3 regions of the Variovorax sp. M-6 genome follow, and region 3 is predicted to be linked to each of the others. Evidence: predicted binding sites of a transcription regulator. Region 3 holds the regulator's gene; each other region holds the start of a gene.

What was found. The regulator FNR, encoded in region 3, switches genes on or off when oxygen is low (the NO sensors DNR and NnrR bind a similar motif). The targets are predictions, from matches to a motif close to TTGATNNNNATCAA.
Region 1: the regulator FNR is predicted to act here: its motif matches at 2,220-2,233, upstream of AB4Z46_RS24975 (phenylacetic acid degradation protein PaaY).
Region 2: the regulator FNR is predicted to act here: its motif matches at 1,157-1,170, upstream of AB4Z46_RS13685 (MBL fold metallo-hydrolase RNA specificity domain-containing protein).

What each region holds. Positions count from the first base shown of each region.
Region 1 is NZ_JBFREQ010000025.1:63,779-68,497, forward strand. Features, by position in the region: gene paaK (phenylacetate--CoA ligase PaaK) at 1-827, opposite strand, end outside; gene paaI (hydroxyphenylacetyl-CoA thioesterase PaaI) at 863-1,312, opposite strand; gene AB4Z46_RS24970 (enoyl-CoA hydratase-related protein) at 1,324-2,124, opposite strand; gene AB4Z46_RS24975 (phenylacetic acid degradation protein PaaY) at 2,290-2,892, shown strand; gene AB4Z46_RS24980 (succinylglutamate desuccinylase) at 2,893-3,870, opposite strand; gene rpe (ribulose-phosphate 3-epimerase) at 3,930-4,625, opposite strand; gene apaG (Co2+/Mg2+ efflux protein ApaG) at 4,684-4,719, shown strand, end outside.
Region 2 is NZ_JBFREQ010000010.1:76,869-81,587, reverse strand. Features, by position in the region: gene AB4Z46_RS13690 (hypothetical protein) at 1-956, opposite strand, end outside; gene AB4Z46_RS13685 (MBL fold metallo-hydrolase RNA specificity domain-containing protein) at 1,219-2,571, shown strand; gene AB4Z46_RS13680 (phenylacetate--CoA ligase family protein) at 2,661-4,064, shown strand; gene AB4Z46_RS13675 (hypothetical protein) at 4,072-4,719, opposite strand, start outside.
Region 3 is NZ_JBFREQ010000017.1:36,460-41,178, reverse strand. Features, by position in the region: gene ccoP (cytochrome-c oxidase, cbb3-type subunit III) at 1-110, shown strand, start outside; gene ccoG (cytochrome c oxidase accessory protein CcoG) at 121-1,560, shown strand; gene AB4Z46_RS19395 (FixH family protein) at 1,578-1,853, shown strand; gene AB4Z46_RS19390 (hypothetical protein) at 1,858-2,103, shown strand; gene fnr (fumarate/nitrate reduction transcriptional regulator Fnr) at 2,084-2,800, opposite strand; gene hemN (oxygen-independent coproporphyrinogen III oxidase) at 2,925-4,337, shown strand; gene AB4Z46_RS19375 (sulfite exporter TauE/SafE family protein) at 4,339-4,719, shown strand, end outside.

The DNA.
Region 1 (4,719 bases), on a different contig from region 3:
GGGTCGACGATCTCGGGATAGAAATGGTCTTCCCAGATCACCGGGCCGTCCTTGGTCTCGATGCATTCGCTGGCCACGCCCGGGCCCATCACTTCGGACAGGCCGTAGATGTCGACCGCGTCGATGCCGGCCTTGCCCTCGATCTCGTGCCGCATCGCTTCGGTCCAGGGCTCGGCGCCGAAGATGCCGACCGTGAGCGAGCTCTCGCGCGGATCCATGCCCTGGCGCACGAACTCCTCGATGATCACCTGCATGTAGCTCGGCGTGACCATGATGATGTCGGGCTTGAAGTCGCGAATCAGCTGCACCTGCTTCTCGGTCTGGCCGCCCGACATCGGGATCACGGTGCAACCGGCGCGCTCGGCGCCATAGTGGGCGCCGAGGCCGCCGGTGAACAGGCCGTAGCCATAGGCCACGTGCACGATGTCGCCGCGCCGGCCGCCGGCGGCGCGGATCGAGCGCGCCACCAGGTCGGCCCAGTGGTCGATGTCCTGCCGGGTGTAGCCCACCACCGTCGGCTTGCCGGTGGTGCCGGAGGACGCATGGATGCGCGCCACCTGCTGGCGCGGCACCGCGAACATGCCGAAGGGGTAGTTGTCGCGCAGGTCCTTCTTGGCCGTGAACGGGAACTTCGCCAGGTCGCTCAGTTGCTTGAGGTCGGTCGGGTGCACGCCCTTGGCGTCGAAGGCCTGGCGGTAGTGCGGCACGTGGTCGTAGGCGTGCTGCAGGGTCCAGCGCAGGCGCTGCAGCTGCAGGGCCTCGATCTGGTCGCGGCTGGCGGTCTCGATGGCGTCCAGGTCGCCGGGTGCGGGTTGCTTGACGGGCATTCGTGTCTCCTCGGGCAGTTCAGTCAGTGGAGGACTCAGTCAGCGACCGCCGGCTTGCCCTTGATGGTGTAGGAGCGGCCGCGGAACATCGCGATGCGCTCGCCGCGCTGGTTGGTGATCTCGCTGTCGTAGACGCCGGTCCGGCCGGCCTTCGACATCTCGACGCTGCGCGCCGTGAGCAGGTCGCCTTCGCGCGCCGGCGCCACCAGGTCGATCGAGAAGCCCGAGGCCACGGTGAGCTCGTTGTAGGAATTGCAGGCGTAGGCGAAGGCGGTGTCGGCCAGCGCCGCGAGGAAGCCGCCATGGCAGGTGGCATGGCCGTTGAGCATGTGGCCGCGCACGGTCATCGTGACCGTGGCCTGGCCCGGGGCGACCTCGGTCACGTCCATGCCCAGGCCCTGGACCGCGCGGTCGTTGGCGTACATGCGCTCGCGCACGAGCTCGGCGGTTTCCTGGGGCGTCGGTTCGGTGGCAATGTTCGACATGTGGTTTCTGTTCAGCGATCGGTGAAGAGGGGAGCGCGCTTGGCGCCGAAGGCAGCGACGCCTTCGAGGTAGTCGTGCGCGCTGCCGAGCTGCGCCTGCACCCGGGCTTCGGCGTCGAGGGCTTGATCGAGCGTGAGATGCTGCGCGCCGTCGATCGCGGCACGCGTCGCGGCCAGCGCCTTCACGGGCATCGCAGCCAGGCGCTGCGCGAGCTTCGAGGTCTCGTCGGCCAGCGCCGCGTCCTCGACGCACTTCCAGATCAGGCCGATGCGTTCGGCCTCGGCCGCGGGCAGCTTGTCGCCCAGCATCGCCAGGCCCAGCGCGCGCGCGCGGCCCACGATGCGCGGCAGCAGCCAGGTGCCGCCGGTGTCGGGCACGAGGCCGATCTTGGCGAAGGCCTGGATGAAGCTGGCCGATTGCCCGGCCAGCACGAAGTCGCAATTCAGCGCCAGGTTGGCGCCCGCGCCGGCCGCCACGCCGTTGACCGCGGCGATCACCGGCACCGGCATCGAGCGCAGCCGCTGCACCAGTGGCTTGTAGAGCAGTTCGATCGTGCGGCCCAGGTCCTTGGGCGGCTCGCCGGGCGCCGAGGGCGCGACCATCGGATCGGCCAGGTCCTGCCCGGCACAGAAGCCGCGGCCGGCGCCCGTGAGCACCACACAGCGCACCTCGGCGTTCGCCGCGGCGGCGTCGAGCGCCTCGCGCAGCGCCTGGTGCATGGCTTCGGTGAAGCTGTTGAGGGCGGCGGGCCGGTTCAGCGTCAGCGTCAGGACCGGGCCCTGCTGCGCGGCAAGCACGAGTGAATCGGACAAGCTGTGTCTCCAGTCTTGAGTCTTGGCGTGGGGTCTTGACCGGCGTCAAAGCAACGTTGACTGACCGGTCGGTTAATCATAGGATTGCCCGACGCTTGATGCAAGTCAAAACCGTCAAGGGATAACCCTTAGTCCACGTTTCCATCCAAACCCACGGAGATCGCCTTGCCTTGTTATTCCATTGAAGGGGTGGTGCCGGTCGTCGACCCGAGCGCCTACGTGCACCCGACCGCGGTGCTGATCGGCGACGTGATCGTCGGGCCGGACTGCTATGTCGGGCCGTGTGCCGTGCTGCGCGGCGACTTCGGCCGCATCGTGCTCGAACGCGGCTCGAACGTGCAGGACACCTGCGTGCTGCACGGTTTCCCGGCCCAGGACACGGTGGTCGGGGAGAACGGCCACATCGGCCACGGCGCCGTGCTGCACAGCTGCGTGGTGCGGCGCGATGCGCTGGTGGGGATGAACGCGGTGGTGATGGACGAGGCCGAGATCGGCGAGGCGGCCATCGTCGCGGCCTGCGCCTTCGTGCCGGCCGGAAGGAAGATCCCGCCGCGCTCGCTCGCCGCCGGCATGCCCGCCAAGGTGCTGCGCGAGCTCAGCGACCAGGAAGTGGCCTGGAAGCTCGAGGGCACGCGCACCTACCAGGCGCTCACGCTGCGCAGCCTGGCGAGCATGCAGGAAGTCACGGCGCTGGCCGAAGTCGAGGCCGACCGGCCGCGGCTCGACGCGCCTGACGTGCGTCCGCTGATCGCCACCAAGCGAAGCTGATCAGGGCTTGCGCGTCAGGTCGCGCTCGCTCTCCACCGCGAAATAGAACCATTCGGTGCCCGGCAGCGCCTCGGCGTTCGGGAACACGAGGAAGCCGTCGCGCTCGGCGCCCAGCAGGCTGCCGTCCGCGCGCACGCCGATGGGTTCGCCGCGCGCCACCGGATCGAAGGTGGCCCACTCGCGAACGAAGCGGTCGTCCGCATGCAGCCGGTCGGTCACGCTGACGAGACGCAGGAGCGACGGCCGCGAAGGCGGCGGCCGCTGCGGGTCGGGGGCGATCATGCCCAGCAGCCGCAGCGTGGAGAGGATCGCCGCATGCGCCACCTCGGGCGCGGCGGGGTCCTCGTGCTGTCCGCATTCGAGCGTGACGCCGTAGCCGCCGCGGCTGCGCATGTATTCGTTGGTGCCCCAGCCGAAGGCCAGCGCCGCGTCGTCGGCCGGCCGCCCGCCGGCGCGCTGGGCGAGCCCGGCGGCATAGATGTCGAGCCAGCCCTCGACCACGCGCGGCGTGCCCAGGTGCAGCGCGAGCTGCCCTTCCTCGAAGGCGCGCGAGAACGGCTCGAGCGGGCCCTGGTTGTCGCGCGGCCCGATCATCGCGAAGGCCTCGCCCTCGCTCTGGAAGGAATGCAGGTCGAGCAGCACCTCGTGGCGATCGAGCAGCGGGCACAGCAGGTCGGTGATGCGGGCCTCGTAGTCGGCCGGCTCGGCGCCCGGCGCGGTCGGCCGGAACAGGCGGTTGAGGTTGCGCTCGCCTTCGCGGCGCAGCCGCCGCCGCGCCAGCGGATTGGCGACCGGCACCATGGTGAGCTGGCCGCGCAGCAGCGCGAGCGAACCGGCGTCCAGCTCGGCCGCGATGCGCTCGATGCCGGCGGTGCCGCAGGTCTCGTTGCCGTGCACGCCGCCCAGCACCATCAGCCGCGGCCCGGGCTGCAGGCTCGCGTAGCCGTGGATGCGGAGGAAGTCGGGAGACGCTGTCATTTCGCCGGCCATCCTACAGCCAGGGCAGGGCCGGACCTGCCGGGCCTGCAGCGACCCGCTCAGGCCTTCACGGTGGTGGCCAGTTGCTCGCGCATCGCCGTCACCACGCTCGCGTAGTCCTTGGCGTTGAAGATCGCGCTGCCGGCCACGAAGGTGTCGGCGCCGGCGCTCGCGACCCGCGCGATGTTGTCGACCTTGATGCCGCCGTCGACCTCGAGGCGGATGTCGCGGCCGGTCTCGTCGATGCGCTTGCGCGCGAGTTCGATCTTGCGCAGCGCCGAATCGATGAAGCTCTGGCCGCCGAAGCCCGGGTTCACGCTCATGATCAGGATCAGGTCGATGTCGTCGATCACCCAGTCCAGCGCCTCCAGGCCCAGGGCCGGGTTGAACACCAGCCCGGCCTTGCAGCCGGCCGCCTTGATGGCCTGGATGCTGCGGTGCATGTGCGGCGAGGCATCGGGATGGAAGCTGATGTAGTCGGCGCCGGCCTGCGCGAAGGCCGCGGCCAGCGCATCGACCGGCTCGACCATCAGGTGGACGTCGATCGGCACCGGGCGGCCGTCGGGCGTCCTGGCATGCGGCTTGAGGGCCTGGCACACCATCGGGCCGAAGGTCAGGTTCGGCACGTAGTGGTTGTCCATCACGTCGAAATGGATCCAGTCGGCACCGGCGGCGATCACGTCGCGCACTTCGTCGCCGAGGCGTGCGAAGTCGGCCGAGAGGATGGAAGGGGCGATTCGGAAGGGGCTGCTCATGGGCTCGGATTGTCGCAGCAGCGCCGACGGCGCGTGGGGGCGATGTACCATCGTCGCGATGTCCAGCCTTCCGATCAGCGTGCAGGTCGAGCCT
Region 2 (4,719 bases), on a different contig from region 3:
TCTGTCTCCGCAAAAAAGACGGCATACCGGGTGTCGCAATGGCGCGGATGGAACTGTCCCACCTGTTCGACATCGAGACGGGATTCGCTGTTCGGCTGGACCAGACCCAGGTCGATCGTGGGCGATGTCTGAAGTTTGACTTCGAGAAGCTGGTGCAATATGTCTGGGAACTGACCCGTGTCCTCGTGGCGGCTGTAGCCCAGACTCCGACAAACCGCCCCATGAAGGGCCGCGCCGCGATTTCTTTCCTGGTCACGGCCGGGATCAGGAAAAGTGGTGCCGACGAGCGGTGCGAGCCGGCTGAAGATTTCTTGAATAGGCAGCAACTCGGCATTCGCCGGCGGCTTGACCGGACTGACTGATGCATCGAATTGCAGGCCTGACCGAACATATGGACGCAGGCCGGGGGTGTCCGCCAGAGAGACAAGCTCGTGGCTTGCATCGCCACGCTCAAGCCTGGCCTGGTACTTCGTTGTGATGGTTCCAGTCGTGTCCAGGATGGCCAACTGCTGCCCGTTGACGACCTTGACCAGCCCGATCGTATCGTCCGAAGTCACTTCGATGAGGGCATAGCGACGCTCGGGGGACAGCTCTTCATTCCAGATCTGGAGGTTCAGCGACTTTTGCGTGTAGATGTCCAGTTGCTGGCCAAGAAATCTAGGTTGTACCTTGGCGAACGACGGCGGTATCGGATAGCCGAGTGCTTCGCATACAGCCGCCTTCACGACCTTTGAACGAGTCCTCAGGGCAAGGCCTGCCAGACTTCTACCGCTCAGTCCGGCGTTCAGAAGCTGCTCCAGGCTTTCGGTCGGAATCCAGTATTCCGAATCTCCGACTTCGATCGGCGAGTAAATGGTCTTGCCGGAAAGCTGAATCGCCTGGCGGTATTGTGCTGCTGTCTTTTCCGTCATCCCAGCCCTGTTTGTCAGAAAGAGCTGAGCTTCAACAACATCCATCGCATTTCTTATTGTTGCGTGTCCAGCAAAGGCGAGATTATCTGCGACGCGACAGGTCGGGCGGCATACCCGTGCAAGGTTTTCACTGGGGCGGACACCGACGCTGGCAGTTGCGCGACCGTGTCCGAGGGCGTACACAGGAGGGCCGGATCCGACCTCCGGAGCATGAACCATTGCGAACGGACCGAAAGGATGCTTCCTTGATGAACATCAAGCCGATCCGCCTCGCGACTGCCAAGCTCCGATCCACCAAGGAGCGACGATGCGCATTGAATTCCTCGGCGGCACAGGGACCGTCACCGGATCGAAATACCTGCTGGAGCATGACGGCCGCCGCCTGCTGGTGGACTGTGGCTTGTTCCAGGGCCTGAAGCAGCTGCGCCTGCGCAACTGGGCGCCGCTGCCCATCAAGGCTTCCGACATCGACGCGGTGCTGCTCACGCATGCGCACTTGGACCACAGCGGTTTCGTGCCGCGCTTGATCAAGCTGGGCTTCAGGGGCCCGGTCTACTGCACCCAGGCGACGCGCGACCTCTGCGAACTGCTGCTCCCGGATTCCGGCTGGCTGCAGGAGGAGGAGGCCGATTTCGCGAATCGCCATGGCCATTCCAGGCACGAGCCCGCGCTGCCGCTCTACACGATGGAGGATGCCCGCGAGGCCCTCGGGCGCTTCGAGGCCGTGCCCTTCGACGAGGTGCAGTCGCCGTGGCGCGGCTGGAAGTGGCGTCTGAGGCGCGCGGGACACATTGTGGGCGCGGCCAGCGCGCGCATCGCCTGGGCGGATGGAAGCATCCTGTTTTCCGGCGATCTCGGTCGCAGCGACGACCTGGTGATGCGGGCGCCCGAAAGGCCCGAGGCGGCGGACTATGTCGTCGTGGAGTCGACCTATGGCGACCGACTGCACCGCGACGTCGACACGCTCGGCGCCCTGGCGGCGGTGGTCAATCGCACTGCCGCACGCGGCGGCATGCTCGTCATCCCCGCTTTCGCCGTGGGGCGCGCGCAGACGCTGCTGCACTGCATTCAACTGCTCAAGCAGGCGCGTCGCATTCCCGACATGCCGGTCTATCTCAACAGCCCGATGGCGGCGGACGCCACGCGCATCTACCGTCACCATCTCGACCAGCATCGCCTGAGCGCCGACCAGTGTGCCGCGATGAGCAAGGAGGCGATCATCGTCAACACCGCGGAAGAGTCGAAGCGGCTCAACGCGCTGGCCTTCCCCTCGATCATCGTGTCCGCCAGCGGCATGGCGACCGGCGGTCGCGTGCTGCATCACCTGAAAGCCTATGCGCCGGATGCGAGGAACACCCTCTTGTTCGCCGGGTTCCAGGCGGCCGGTACGCGCGGTGCGTCGCTGGTGGGTGGTGCGAAGGAGGTCAAGATCCACGGCGCCTACGTGCCGGTGCGCGCCGAGGTGGCCCATCTCGACACGCTGTCGGCCCATGCCGATCGCGGGCAACTGCTGGCCTGGCTCGATGCGCTGCCGGCCCCGCGGCGGGTTTTCGTGACACATGGCGAGCCGGTCGCGGCCGACGCGTTGCGGCTCGCGATCGAGGAGCGCCACGGCTGGCCGGTGACCGTGCCCGACTACCTCGAATCGCACGAGCTTTGAAGAGGGGGCCGCACCATGGCCTTCGACCGTCTGCCCGCCTTGAATCTCGTGCGCTCGAAGTCGCCGGTCGTCCCTGCCGGAGCAGGCCCATGAGCGCGCCGATCCCGCCGCCCCCGCTCGATCTCTGGTTGTCCGGCACGGTCGCGGTCGATGTCGCGCTGGCCTTGCACGCGCCGGCCGCCGCGATCGCCGCCCGGCAGGCACGGCGCCTTGGCGAACTGCTCGCCTCGGCGAGGCAGCACTCGGCGCTGTACCGACGCCTGCTCGAAGGGCGCGATCCGAGCGACCTGCGCCTTGAGGACCTGCCGGTCGCACACAAGGCCGAACTCATGCGGCGCTTCGACGAATGGGTCACCGACCCGTGTTTGCGGCTGGAGGAATTGCGCCGGTTCGTGGCCGACCGCCGGCGTATCGCGGAGCCCTTCCAGGGACGCTACGTGGTGTGGGAAAGCTCGGGCAGCAGCGGCGAACCCGGCATCTTCGTTCAGGACGCGGCGGCGATGGCCGTCTACGACGCACTGGAGTCGCTGCGGCGGCCTGTGCTGCGTCCGCTGCAGCGGCTGCTGGACCCCTGGGGCCTCGGCGAGCGCATCGCCTTCGTCGGTGCGACCGACGGGCACTTTGCCAGCACGGTCTCGATCGAGCGCCTGCGGCGGCTCAATCCGGCGTTGTCGAGCCGCCTGCGCGGCATCTCGTTCCTGCAGCCCGCCGCGGGCATGGTGGCGGAACTGAACGCCTTGGCCCCGACGGTGATCGCCACCTATCCGAGCGCCGCGGTCCTGCTGGCCGAAGAACGCCTGGCCGGACGGCTGCGATCGTCGCCGCAAGAAGTCTGGACCGGCGGTGAAGACATGTCGGCGGCCAAGCGCGAGTTCATGAGGCGGGCTTTCGACTGCCCGGTGGCCAGCAGCTACGGCGCATCGGAGTTCCTGTCGCTGGCGTCCGAGTGCGAACACGGCCACCTGCATCTCAACAGCGACTGGGTGATTCTTGAGCCGGTGGACGCGCAGGGACGCGCGGCCGCGCCCGGCGAGGCGGGTGCGACAACGCTGCTGACCAACCTGGCGAACCATGTGCAGCCCTTGATCCGCTATGACATGGGCGATCGCGTCACCGTGCAGGCACGGGCCTGCGTATGCGGCTCCTGCCTGCCCGTCATCGAAGTGGAGGGCCGCAGCGAGGAGACGCTGCATCTGGGCCGCGCCGGGGCGGGTTCGGTCAGTGTGCTTCCCTTGGCGCTGAGCACGAAGCTCGAAGAGGATGCCGGCCTGTTCGACTTCCAGCTCGTGCAGGAGGGCCCCTGCGAGTTGCTGCTGCGCACCGGCCTGTGCGGCACGGAGGCCGAACTCGCGCTGCGACGGGCGCAGCGGGTGCTTGGCGAATTTCTTGAATCCCAAGGCGCCGTGGACGTGCAGGTCCGTTGCCGCAGCGGCGAACCCGGCCGCGCCGGCCGCAGCGGGAAGGTGTTGCGCGTGGTGGCGGCTCCGCCCTGAGCGCGGGTCAGGCCTGGGCCAGGGTGTCGAGCAGCACCGTTTGCATCACGCAACGATGGTTCTCCGCTCGCCGGGCCTCGTCGATGGGTGCGCCTGACCACCCGTGCAGCGACCAGTGCGGGGACTGCGTGGCATCGACCACGAACATCGCCTCGTTCGATGCCGCACGTCCGGGCCCGGCCACGTGCAGCGCAAAGCCTATTTCCCGCGCGGCCGACAGGAAGGCGCGGCTGCGCCCCGTCTGCGAGTCTCCGAGGAACAGGATGGTCCCCTGTGGCACCGGCGCCGAGTCGTGCTCGCAAAGTGTCATGAGATCGGCCAGCATCCTGGCAGGGTGATCGTCGAGGCCCAGTCCGGCGTAGACGGGAACGCCGGCCTCCAGTTCGATTCTTTGCACGGAGGGCGGCGGCAGCCCTCCGCAGTCGATGGCGTCATACATGCGCCCCAGGAGTCGCGCGAGGGTGCCGATGTCGGGCTGGGTCGGCCCACCGGTCTCGAAACGCACCTCGGCGACGCGGGCGCCGAGATCCTGGGCGGCGCGATGAAGCGGCGAAGTCTCGCGTCCCCATGGCACGGTCTGAAGCAAAGCCAGGTTCTTGCCGCGCAGGGCCTTGCCGACCGCTTCCGAATGCGCATCCGCTCGCAGGCGCCGGGC
Region 3 (4,719 bases):
AGGTCAACCAGATGCCGGCGCAGCAGGGCCGGCTGACCGAGGCCCAGATCCACGTGCTCACGGCCTACGTCTGGGGCCTGACGAACAAGCCCGCCCTTGGGGCCCAGTGAGCCCGACGCCATGACCGATCGCATGCCCGCGCCGACGCCGGCCCCTCGCACGGTGATCCCGATCGTGGCGGCCGAGAAGAGCGTCGGCCTCTACGCGGCCCACGAGAAGATCTACCCGCGCAGCGTCAGCGGCTACTTCGCGCGCTGGCGCTGGGCGCTGGTGTTCGCGACGCAGCTCGTGTTCTACGGCCTGCCCTGGCTCGAGTGGGGCCAGCGCCAGGCGGTGCTGTTCGACCTCGGCGCGCGGCGCTTCTTCATCTTCGGCCTGGTGCTCTATCCGCAGGACCTGATCTACCTCACGGGTCTGCTGGTGATCTCGGCCCTCTCGCTGTTCCTGTTCACCGCGGTGGCGGGCCGGCTGTGGTGCGGCTACGCCTGCCCGCAGACGGTCTACACCGAGATCTTCATGTGGGTCGAGGAGAAGATCGAAGGCAGCCGCATCGCGCGCATGCGCCTGGACAGCGGCGGCTTCACGACCGAGAAGCTGGTCAAGAAGTGGTTCAAGCACGTGGTCTGGATCTCCATCGGCCTGTGGACCGGCTTCACCTTCGTGGGCTACTTCACGCCGATCCGCGAGCTGGGGATGTCGTTCCTGCACACGACGATGGGTTCCTGGGAAATTTTCTGGGTGCTGTTCTACGGCTTCGCGACCTACGGCAACGCCGGCTTCATGCGCGAGCAGGTGTGCAAGTACATGTGCCCCTATGCGCGCTTCCAGAGCGCGATGTTCGATCGCGACACGCTGATCGTGAGCTATGACGCCGCGCGCGGCGACCCTCGCGGCGTGCCGGCGAAGGCGCGCGCATCGACCGCGGCGCCGCTGGGCCACTGCATCGACTGCAAGCTGTGCGTGCAGGTCTGCCCGACCGGCATCGACATCCGCGAAGGCCTCCAGTACGAGTGCATCGGCTGCGGGCTGTGCGTGGACGCCTGCAACATCGTGATGGACAAGATGGCCACGCCGCGCGGCCTGATCCGCTACGCCACGCAGAACGGCATGGCGGGCCGCTGGACGCCGCGGCAGGTGCTGCGCCGCGTGCTGCGGCCGCGGGTGCTGATCTACACCGCGGTGCTGGCGGCGCTGTGCATCGGCCTGCTCGCCAGCCTGGTGACGCGCACGCCGCTGAAGGTCGACGTGGTGCGCGACCGCGCGTCGCTGGCCCGCATCGTCGAGGGCGGGCAGCTCGAGAACGTCTACCGCCTGCAGATCATGAACGCCACCGAAGAGCTGCAGCGCTACCGGATCGCGGCGAGCGGCCTCGAGGGCCTGCACGTGTCCTCGGAACCCGTGGTCGAGGTCGCGCCGGCGGAGTCGCGCTGGGTCGCGGTCCGGCTGCAGCTGCCCTACGGCGCGGCACCGGCGGGTTCGCACAAGGTGCATTTCGACGTCCGCGCCGAAAGCGGCAACGCCAGTGTCTCGGAGCCCGCGGTGTTCCTGGTACCGCGCTGATCAACCCAAGGACAAAGATGACCCACGACAACGACGCGATGAACCCTTGCCCTCCGTGGTACCGCTTTCCGCTGGTGTGGATGGTGATCGGCGGGCCGGCCGTGGTGGTGGTCGCCAGCTTCGTCACGCTGTGGCTGGCCATCGCCACGCCCGACCCGGTGGTGGACCAGGACTACTACCGCAAGGGCGTCGAGATCAACCGCACGCTGGCCGACAAGAAGCTGATGCCGGCCGTGGCCGGACGCAACCACGCGGCGACGCCGGGCAGCGCCGTGCCGCTGCCGAAGGAGTGAGCCCATGCAGATGCGCCGCTGGATGTGGATTCTCTGGCCGGCCTTCCTGCTGGCCTGCGCGCTCGAGGTGCTGGTGTTCGCGCTGGTCGACCCGGGCGACCTGAACTGGCGCGGCGAGGCGCTCGGCGCTTCGCGGCAGGCCGTCTACACGGTCGGCTTCTTCGTCTTCTGGCTGCTGGCCATGGGGGCGGGCGCGCTGACCCTGCTGCTGACCCTGCCGGCGCGCGAGATCAACAACCCGGCGGATTGACGATGCGGCGCAGCGCCTCGGGGTCGACGATGCGCACGTTGCGCTGCTCGACCTCGACCATGCCGTCGGCCGCGAACTTCGACAGGGTCCGGCTCACGGTCTCGAGCTTGAGCCCGAGGTAGCTGCCGATCTCCTCGCGGGTCATGCGAAGCACCAGCTCGGAGCGCGAGAAGCCGCGCGCGTGCAGGCGCTGGACCAGGTTGAGGAGGAAGGCCGCGAGCCGCTCCTCGGCCCGCATGCTGCCCAGCAGCAGCATCACGCCGTGTTCGCGCACGATCTCGCGGCTCATGATCTGGTGCACGTGGCGCTGCAGCGCGGTGATCTCGCGCGACAGCTCCTCGATGCGTTCGAAAGGCATCACGCAGACCTCGGAGTCCTCCAGCGCCACGGCGTCGCAGGTGTGCTGGTCGTTGACGATGCCGTCGAGCCCGATGATCTCGCCCGCCATCTGGAAGCCCGTGACCTGGTCACGCCCGTCCTCGCTGGTGACGCGGGTCTTGAACACCCCGGTGCGGATCGCATAGAGCGAGGTGAAGGGCTCGCCGTTGCGAAACAGCGTCTCGCGCCGCTTGATCTTGCGCCGCGTGGCGACGATGTCGTCGATGCGCTGCAGCTCGCCCGGGTCCAGGCCGACCGGCATGCAGAGCTCGCGCAGATTGCAGTTGGAACAGGCGACCTTGATGTTTTCGGGTTTCATTGATGCAGTCGAGGTCATACAGGGATTGTCCGATGGGGAGTGGGCCGGATGCTTGATACAGGTCAATGATTGCAGATCGTGACGGCGGCATAGTGACACACCAAAGCCCTTGCCGCCGCCCGCGATGCTCCCTGCTTCCGCTCCCGCCCTCACGCCCCCCCCGGCGCCGCTGCCTTCCGTGCTGCGCCGCTTCGACTGCGCCGGCCCGCGCTACACCTCCTATCCCACGGCCGACCGCTTCGTCGACGCCTTCACGGCGGACGACTACGCCCAGGCCCTCGAGCAGCGCGGCGGGGCCGGCGCGAGCGCGCGGGCGCTGTCGCTGTACGTGCACATCCCGTTCTGCGAGTCGCTCTGCTACTACTGCGCCTGCAACAAGATCGTGACCCGGCACAAGAGCAAGGGGCGCGAGTACCTCGACTACCTGGCGCGCGAGATCTCGCTGCAGGTGGCCAAGCTCGGCCGCGGCGCGGTCGTCCGCCAGCTGCACCTGGGCGGCGGCACGCCGACCTTCCTCGACGATGCCGGCCTGCGGGACCTCATGGCCATGCTTCGCGGTGCCTTCACGCTGTCGCCGGACGGCGAGCATTCGATCGAGATCGACCCGCGCACCGTCGACCGCGAGCGCCTCGTGACGCTGGCCGAGCTGGGCTTCAACCGGCTGAGCTTCGGCGTCCAGGACTTCGACCCGGAAGTGCAGAAGGCGGTGCACCGGATCCAGCCCGCCCGGCAGGTGTTCGACCTGATGGCGGTGGCCCGCGGGCTGGGCTTCGATTCGGTCAACGTCGACCTGATCTACGGGCTGCCGCGCCAGAGCGCCGCCTCGTTCGACCGCACGCTGGAGCAGGTCTGCGCGCTCCGGCCGGACCGCATCGCGCTCTACGCCTACGCCCACCTGCCCGAGCGCTTCAAGGCCCAGCGCCGCATCGCGACCGAAGCCCTGCCCGATGCGGCCGCCAAGGTCGATATGCTGTCGCGCTCGATCGCCGCGCTCACCGCCGCGGGCTATGTCTACATCGGGATGGACCATTTCGCGCTGCCCGGCGATGCGCTGGCGGTCGCCCGGCGGCAGGGCCGGCTGCATCGCAACTTCCAGGGCTACAGCACCCAGCCGGACTGCGACCTGGTGGCGCTCGGCGTGTCGGCGATCGGCCGCATCGGCGCCACCTACAGCCAGAACGCGAAGACGCTCGAGGAGTACTACGACCTCCTCGACCAGGGCCGCCTGCCGGTGGTGCGCGGCCTGGCGCTGACGCGCGACGACGTGCTGCGGCGGGCCGTGATCATGGCGATCATGTGCCAGGGACGGGTGGACTTCGAAGCCGTGGGCGCGGCCCATCTGATCGACTTCGAGCACTTCTTCGCGACCGAACTGGCCGCGCTCGAACCGCTTGCGGCGCAGGGCCTCGTGACCCTGGGCGATCGCTACATCGAGGTCACGCCCATGGGCTGGTTCTTCGTGCGCGCGATCGCCATGGTGTTCGACCGCTACCTGCAGGCCGATCGCAACCGCACGCGCTTCTCGCGCATCGTCTGACATGCTGGCTGCGCTGGCCGGCACCGCGTTCGTGATGGGTCTGGCCGGCGGGCCGCACTGCGTCGCGATGTGCGGCGCTGCCTGCGCGGGCGTGATCCGCATCGTGCGCGCGCCCGCGGGCGGCGTCGCGGCGCTGGTGCCTGTGGGCCGTTCGCTGCCGGCGGGCGCGCTGTTCCACGCCGGGCGCGTGGCGGGCTACGCGGCCGCCGGGGCCGCGGCGGCCGCCACGGCCCAGGGCCTGGCCCTGGCGAGCGAACAGGTGGCCGCACTGCGCCCCGCGTGGATGCTGCTGCACGTGGCCGTGCTCGCCTGGGGCGTGCTGCTCGCGGCCTCGGGCCGGCAGCCGCTGTGGGCCAGCCGCATCGGACGCTGGGCCGCGGCG